Regions from separate parts of the Paraburkholderia sp. SIMBA_053 genome, predicted to be linked through region 2. Evidence: riboswitches for the same ligand, from Rfam matches in the RefSeq annotation. Region 2 holds a riboswitch; the other holds the start of a gene.
The links. A riboswitch is a leader RNA that binds a small molecule or an ion and turns the genes downstream of it on or off. The one in region 2 is predicted to bind cobalamin.

Region 1 (3,972 bases), on a different contig from region 2:
CGGATCGGCTTTGCGCTGCGCATCGACAGCGAGCGGATTTTCCGCGAACTGGCCGCTCGCGGCAGCGGGACCGTCGACCACGGTAATCACCGCATCGACGGTGAAACTGTTTTTGATCTGCGGCCAGTTGAACGCCTGTACGAGAGGCTTCGGCAACGCGAGACCCGAGGTTTCGATCAGCACATGGTCGATCTGCTCACGGCGCTCGACGAGCTTTTCCATTACCGGAAAGAACTCCTCCTGCACCGTGCAGCAGAGGCAACCGTTCGCGAGTTCATACAATTGCCCTTCCGTTTCGACACCGTTCTCGTCGCAACCGATGCCGCAACCCTTCAGGATTTCGCCGTCGATACCGAGTTCGCCGAACTCGTTGACGATCACCGCGATGCGCTTGCCGCTCGCGTACTGAAGAATGTGCCGCAACAGAGTGGTTTTGCCGCTGCCGAGAAAGCCCGTGACGATGGTGACGGGGATCTTGCGCATTTGAGTTTGCATCGTGAGGTCCATCCCAGAGGTTGCAGGCGCCGGCCGGCGTAGTCCGCACGCATGAGGTCCAGCGCGTGCCTCGGGCATGAACGACGGCCTTGCTACAACAGGAAAAACGCAGAAAACGGGTGTGAGGGCATGAGCGCAGCGCCGCATCCCCGCGACGTTCGCCCTTCGTGTTCCGGCCGGTATCCGGGCTGGCGAAAGCGCCGCTTCCCCTTCCCGGACGAGTGATTTCTCGCCCAGTGGTGATATGCCCACGCGGCCTTGCGCGTGGACATCGAAGCCGGCACTGCGACGCCACGCGAACCGCCGTGACGCCACTTTTCGCTTACCGTTGCGGGGGCAGCACAGGTTGACCCAAACCGTGACAGGCGGGCGCCCTGTTTCCCGTTTAACTGCATGCGCACGAGCGCGCACACGAGCACCAGAAGTGCGTGCGAGTTTAGGCCGACCGTCTGGCGCCGTCAAGGAAACGCGGGCCCGGCGCGCTTATCGCACGGGCTTCTCGTGTGCTATCGTATGCGCGCGTTTGGTGCCCGCACATGCATTCGCGTGTGCAGTTAAACGGGAAACAGGCAGCGCTCCCGCGCTCAACCTGTGCTGTCCCCGCAACGGTAAGCGACCTGCGGTGCAATGTTCATGCTGCACCGCGCATGCGTTTTCGATGCCACTGTCCGATACATTCGAATGAATGCGGGCGGGAAGGCAAAGCGCGTGAGGCCGCCAGCCCGGATACCGGCCAGATGCGGAGGCGACCGTGCGTTTCTCGACGTCACGCCGCCGGCAGCCGGAATCCGCGAGGGACGGATGTGAAGGCGCTGAAGCACGATCTGGCAACCGGGTTCGCACCCGCGCGTGCCGTCGTCGTGCGTGAAGACACCGCTTGAATGACTTCGATCTCCAATCACCTGGGCCCGTTCGCGTGCCGCACTGCATGGCGTACGCCGGCGGGGCGCGCAACGTCGTTGCCGTGCACGGCTAGCGAGGCGCGATGACACGCGCGTGGCTGATCGGCGCAGGGCCCGGCGACGTCGAACTGATGACGTTGAAGGCAACGCGCGCCCTCGGACAAGCCGACGTGATACTCGTCGACGATCTCGTGAATCGCGACGTGCTGCAATTCGCTCGCGCTGACGCCTCCATTGTTTACGTCGGCAAACGCGGCGGTCATCCGTCGACGCCGCAAGAAGGCATCGTCGCGCAAATGCTCGATCATCTGCATGCTGGGCGCAGCGTCGCGCGACTCAAGGGCGGCGATCCGTTCGTATTCGGCAGAGGCGGCGAAGAGCAGCAGGCGCTGCATGCGGCCGGAATCGAGGTGGAGATCGTCAGCGGGATCACAGCCGGAATCGCGGCGCCCGCAGCTATCGGCATTCCGGTTACACACCGCGATCATGCGCAAGGCGTGATCTTCGTGACCGGCCACGGTGCGGGCAGCAGCGAGCCGGATTGGGGCGCGCTCGCCGCCACCCACATGACGCTCGTCATCTACATGGGCATGCGGCGGCTGAACGATATCGTCGGCGCATTGCTCGCAGCCGGCATGCGCGCCGACACGCCGTGTGCGGCGATCGAATCGGCCACGCGTCCGGAGCAACGCCATGCGCTTTCGAGGCTTGGCGAATTCGCCGATGCGGTCGCGCGCGCGGGACTCGGCTCGCCTGCGATCGTGGTGATAGGCGGCGTGGCGTCGCTCGCGCTCGCGCGTGCCGCCGCGGCAAGCTCATCAGATGCGGCATCTTCGCCGGACGCGAAATGAAAACGCTTAGCGTGGGCATCGGTTGCCGCCTGCACACATCGGCGGACGAGATCGAAACGGCGGTGCGCGCCGCGCTCGGTTCGCACACGTTCGAACAGATTGCAACGGTAGCCTCTATTGAAACGAAAGCCGACGAGCCGGGCCTGCTGGAGTTCTGCGCGCGTCACGGGTTCACGCTGCAAGTGTTCACCCGCGAGCAGATTCTCCCGATTGGCGTTCACGAACCGTCGGCTGCCGCGCGCGAGCATCTCGGCGTGGACGGCGTATGCGAACCGTGCGCGTTGCTTGGCGTGGCCGCCGGTTCCACCGCACATCTGATCGCTCGCAAAACCGTTTACGCTGGTGTCACCGTGGCGATCGCATCGACCGCACCAGCGCCAGCACACAGTGTCACCACCATCTCACAGGACCTTCCATGAAGACCGATCCCGAATCGCATCAACGCATGACCGAACGCCGGCGTGAAGGCCACGAAAAGAAGCAGGCCAACGCGACCGTCGAAAAGGGCCTGCTGATCGTCAACACCGGCACCGGCAAGGGCAAGACAACCGCCGCTTTCGGCATGGCCGTGCGTGTGCTCGGCCACGGCATGCGGCTTGGCGTCGTGCAGTTCATCAAGGGCGCCCTGCATACGTCGGAGCGCGACTTCCTCGGCGCAATTGCCAACTGCGACTTCGTGACGATGGGCGACGGCTACACCTGGAACACGCAGAACCGGGACGCCGACATGGCCACCGCACGCAAAGGCTGGGACGAAGCACGCAGGATGATTGAAAGCGGCGACTATCAGATGGTCATCCTCGACGAACTGAACACCGTGCTCAAGTACGAATATCTGCCGCTCGACGAAGTGCTGTCCGTCATCAACGCGCGTCCGGCGATGTTGCATGTGGTCGTGACCGGCCGCCACGCGCCCGATGCGCTGATCGAAGCCGCCGACCTCGTCACCGAAATGCGCATCGTCAAGCATCCGTACCGCGAGCAAGGCGTCAAGGCGCAGCGCGGCGTGGAGTTCTGAACGTGTCCGCCTGCCCTGCGCTCTTTGTCAGCGCGCCCGCGTCGGGTCAAGGCAAGACCACGATCACCGCGGGCCTCGCGCGCTACCATCGGCGACTGGGGCGGCGTGTGCGCGTGTTCAAGACCGGGCCCGACTTTCTTGATCCGATGATCCTTGCGCGCGCAAGCGGCGCGCCCGTGCTGTCGCTGGATCTGTGGATGGTCGGCAAAGATGCCTGCCGCAATCTTCTCGCGCAGGCGGCGGACGAAGCCGATCTGATCCTGATCGAAGGCGTGATGGGCCTCTTCGACGGCACGCCGAGCAGCGCCGATCTCGCGACCGAGTTCGGTGTGCCGGTACTCGCGGTGATTTCGGCGAAGGCGATGGCGCAAACCTTCGGCGCGGTCGCGTTCGGCCTCGCGAATTTCCGGCCTCAGGTGCCGTTTCATGGCGTGCTCGCGAACCGCGTCGGTTCCTCGCGTCACGCGCAGATGCTCGAAGAGGCGTTGCCGCCGGCGCTGCGCTGGTGCGGGCACATTACCGCCAGCGACGAAATCGAATTGCCCGATCGCCACCTCGGCTTGCATCAGGCCGCGGAAATCGACGATCTCGACGCGCGTCTGGATCGCGCCGCCGATGCGCTCAGTCATACGGCGCTGGCCGGGCTGCCGCCCGCGGTGGAGTTTGGCGCGGCTACGCCACAAGTGCTTCCCCGCCTTCTGCACAA
Region 2 (3,972 bases):
GAGCGTGCAGATCACGTCGTTGTTCACCGGCAACCGCGCGCGCGTGATGCCTTGCGCCACCATGCCGGCGTCGCAGAGAATCGGCGCGCCTTGCGCGAGCGCCGTGCGGCCTGCTGTGCCGGCATGTTCGGAGAACGCGAGATCGTCGATCACATCGACCATCCCGCACGCGTGGATTACGCGCACCGCGAGTTTTTCGAGGTCGGCAGGAATGCGCGACAGGTCGGCTTCGGCGCGGATCGTCGCGAAAGACTGGCGATAGATCTCCTGACCGTCGCGAATGTAATCAAGCATCGGTGTCACTCATGTGTCGCTTCGAACAAGGCGCGCGATCGTGTCGGCGGCCTGTTCGACTGTCAGTTGGCGCGCGACGCATCGACCGAAGCCGGGGCCCTGGTCGCGTCGAAAAAGGTCGTACATGCCCGGCGCCGCAGCGAGCAGCGTAAACGGCGCGCAATGCGCGGCAGCACATGAGCGCGGGCATCCGCTCAAATGCACGTCGACGCTGGCGGGTAGGCGCTTCGCGAGATTCAATGCGTCGGCTTTGGTATCCGCGAGGCCTTTCGCGCAGCCAGTGGAACCGGCGCACGCGATCAGGTGTGTGATGGCTTCGGCGCAATCGCATGCGAGGCCCAGCGCGTTCAGCGCGGCAAGCACAACGGGCACTGAGAGCGTCCGGATATCGGGCAGCAGCACGCTTTGCCACGGCGTGATGCGCAGCGTGCCGTCGCCATGTTGTTGCGCGAGCGCGGCGAGGCCGTGCAGCGTGGCCGCATCGATACGGCCGAGCGGCGGTTGACCGCCGGCATGCCATGTATCCGCGGCGCGTTGCGCATGTGCGCCGAGGCGCAGCGAGGCATCGGCGGTCGTGCTGCGACGCCAGCCGCCGAGCGTCGCGTCGCGTGTCAATGGAAAATCCACGTAGGTTTGCGCATGCTGCAATATCGCGTCCGCCGAATGCGTGTCGAGCAGATGACGCATACGCGTGGCGTCGGCAGCGGCAAGATCGAGAAACGTATGCAGCAACGCGCGCACGAGCGCCGGAACTTGCGACGGCAGCACCGAGGCCAACGCGCCTGTCGCATCCGCATGCAATCTTTCGGACGAGTTCGCAGCGTTGCCTGATGATGGTGACTTCCCGCCGATGTGCGTGTTTGCGCTCGCGTTTGCATCCACGGTCGGGCAGCCCGCGAGCCCGAACACGAAGCGCACCGCTCCGGCCGAATCTTGTGCTGCCGCGAGCCACACGTCATGCGGGTGGTCCACTCTCGCGAGCCGCTCGCCGCCGTCGACCAATAACGCGAATTTCGGCGATAGTGCCGCGAAACGCGCTTCACTTTGCAGCAGCGTGAGAAGGGCGGTGCACAGAGGTCTGGTGTCGAACAGTGCGCATGGGTCGCGTCCGGCAGTGGGGCTGATCATGACGTTGCGCACGTCGTCAGCGGCGGCTGCATCGAGTGCGTGCGCGTTTCGATCGCGATCGCGATCGCGATCGTGACCGTGATCGTGATCGTCTTCGGCGGAATCGGTCGGCGCTCTATCGCCCATTCTTTCAGAGCCGCTTGCAGCGCCCGGTCCGAGCCCCGCATCGATCAGCGTGGCGACCAGCGCAGCTTCATGGCCGGCCCGAACACCGCGCAATTGCAGATTCGCGCGATTCGTCAGTTCGATCACACCCGCCGTATGCTGCGCGCTCGCGTTGGCGACCGCCTCGGCCTGAGCCGCGCTCAATTCGCCGCCTGGCAGCTTGATCCGACAAATGCCGCCGTCGCGCGCCGCCACGATCCGCAGCAGGCCCGGACACGCCGAGGGCCGCAGCGCAGATGCCGCGTCGGCCAAGAGAGTGGAGGGCGAAGCTGGATTCAAGACGGACACCGGGTTAGCGTCGCGCGACGGCCCGAGCAAGCGGTCAAAACGGCATTGCTGCGGCATCGGTACACCCCGCCCGATGTTGGCTGGCACGAACAGTCTGGCCGGCAGGTCTCCTGGCTGGCAGGTCGTCGTCCGCTGCGGCCTTCCCGGTTGAACCAGTGGCGCCAAGCGCAGGCGGACTCGCTGCATACAGTTGCGGGGGCAGCCACAGCGGCAATCTTCCCGCTGTGTTCCCTGTTAGGCCCCGAAGGGCACCGGCGGCTGTATTATGCCCTTTTTCGGATAGCACAACGAGGCTGGACGCTTTGACCGGCGTGGCGCAGTGCATTGTTTGAGATACAAAATGAGGAAGGGTGCATGTCGGCGTGGCTGACGGTAGTGGGCATTGGCGACGACGGCTTCGCCGGTTTGGGGCGGCCCGCACGGCGTGCGTTGCTCGAGGCGTCGGTGATTTACGGCGGCGAACGTCATCTGTCGATGTTGCCCGCGCGGCTGGCGGCGCGGCGCGCCGAGTGGCCGCGCCCATTCGATCTCGCGCCGCTTCTGGCCGAGCGCGGCGGTTCGGTGTGCGTGCTGGCGAGCGGCGATCCGATGCTGTTCGGCGTCGGCGCGACGCTGGCTCGACAGTTGCCGCCCAGTGAACTGCGCGTGTTGCCCGCGCCGTCGTCGTTATCGCTCGCGGCGGCGCGGCTCGGCTGGCCGTTGCAGGATGTGGCCATGGTGTCGGTAGTTGGGCGGCCGTTGCCCACGCTGAACGCTTATTTGCATGACCGCGCGCGCGTGTTCGTGCTCAGCGCGGACGGGCGCACACCCGCCGCGCTTGCCGACCTGCTGAGCGCGCGAGGTTTCGGCGCAACGCGGATGACCGTGTTCGAACACCTTGGCGGCGACGACGAGCGGCGCATCGACGGCCGTGCGGATCAATGGTCCCCGGGCGATGTCGCCGCGCTGAACCTGGTCGCGCTCGAATGCCGCGCCACCGAAGGCGCGCCGCGCCTGCCGCTCACCTGCGGTCTGCCCGACGACGCGTTCCGTCACGACGGCCAGCTCACCAAACGCGATGTGCGAGCGATCACGCTCGCGCGACTCGCACCGACGCCCGGCGAATTGTTGTGGGACGTGGGTGCGGGCAGCGGCTCGATCGGCATCGAGTGGATGCGCGCGCATCCGACTTGCCGGGCGATCGCCATCGAAGGGCACGCGGAGCGTCAGCGCTTCATCGAGCACAATCGCGATGCGTTGGGCGTGCCGGGTTTGCAACTCGTGGCGGCCCGCGCGCCGCAAGCGCTCGAAGGGTTGGCCGCGCCGCATGCGGTGTTTATCGGCGGCGGCGTGACGGTGCCCGGCGTGCTCGAAGGGTGCTGGGACAATTTGCGCGACGGCGGCCGGCTGGTCGCGAACGCGGTCACGCTGCAAGGCGAGGCGGCGCTCGCTGCATGGCGTGACAAACATGGCGGCACGCTCACGCGAATTGCGCTTGCGGACGCTCAGCCGCTCGGTGGCTTCGATACGTGGCGGCAAGCGCTGCCGATCACCTTGTACGATGTGGTGAAGCGTTGCGCTGCCGATGGCGTCCATAGTGTTGCCGATAACACCAACGCTGCTTCATCGGCGTGACGCTCATGCGCGACGAAACGCCTGAACAACCCGCACCGCTGCGCAGCGGCTACACGACCGGCAGTTGCGCAACCGCCACGTCGCTGGCGGCCGCGCGTCTGCTGCTCGCGGGTGTGGTCAGCGAGGTGGCCGAAATCGTGTTGCCCAAGGGCCAGCATGTGCCGATGCCGCTCGTCTTCTGCCGGTTGACCGATGACGGCGCCGAAGCGGGCACGATCAAGGATGCCGGCGACGATCCCGATGTCACGCACGGCGCCGTGGTGTTCGCGCGCGTGCGTCTGGTCCCTGAGCCAGGTGTGGTGTTCCGCGCCGGGCCGGGCGTGGGCACGGTGACGCGTGCGGGGTTGACGCTCGCCGTCGGCGAACCGGCGATCAACCCGGTGCCGCGCAAAATGATGAGCGAGCATCTTGCAGAACTCGCTGCCGAGCATGCCTATGGCGGCGGTTTCGAAGTGACGATTGGCGTTGAGGACGGCGAAGCGC

Region 1: another riboswitch for cobalamin. It lies ahead of cobA (uroporphyrinogen-III C-methyltransferase); the one in region 2 lies ahead of cobG (precorrin-3B synthase).

Annotation. Positions count from the first base shown of each region.
Region 1 is NZ_JAWRXU010000010.1:7,627-11,598, forward strand. It holds gene cobW (cobalamin biosynthesis protein CobW) at 1-495, opposite strand, end outside; cobalamin riboswitch at 652-933, opposite strand; cobalamin riboswitch at 1,003-1,248, shown strand; gene cobA (uroporphyrinogen-III C-methyltransferase) at 1,481-2,248, shown strand; gene SB753_RS25010 (cobalamin biosynthesis protein) at 2,245-2,667, shown strand; gene cobO (cob(I)yrinic acid a,c-diamide adenosyltransferase) at 2,664-3,266, shown strand; gene SB753_RS25020 (cobyrinate a,c-diamide synthase) at 3,269-3,972, shown strand, end outside.
Region 2 is NZ_JAWRXU010000001.1:465,535-469,506, reverse strand. It holds gene SB753_RS02165 (precorrin-8X methylmutase) at 1-294, opposite strand, end outside; gene cobG (precorrin-3B synthase) at 304-1,875, opposite strand; cobalamin riboswitch at 1,958-2,146, opposite strand; gene cbiE (precorrin-6y C5,15-methyltransferase (decarboxylating) subunit CbiE) at 2,230-3,489, shown strand; gene SB753_RS02150 (cobalt-precorrin-5B (C(1))-methyltransferase) at 3,495-3,972, shown strand, end outside.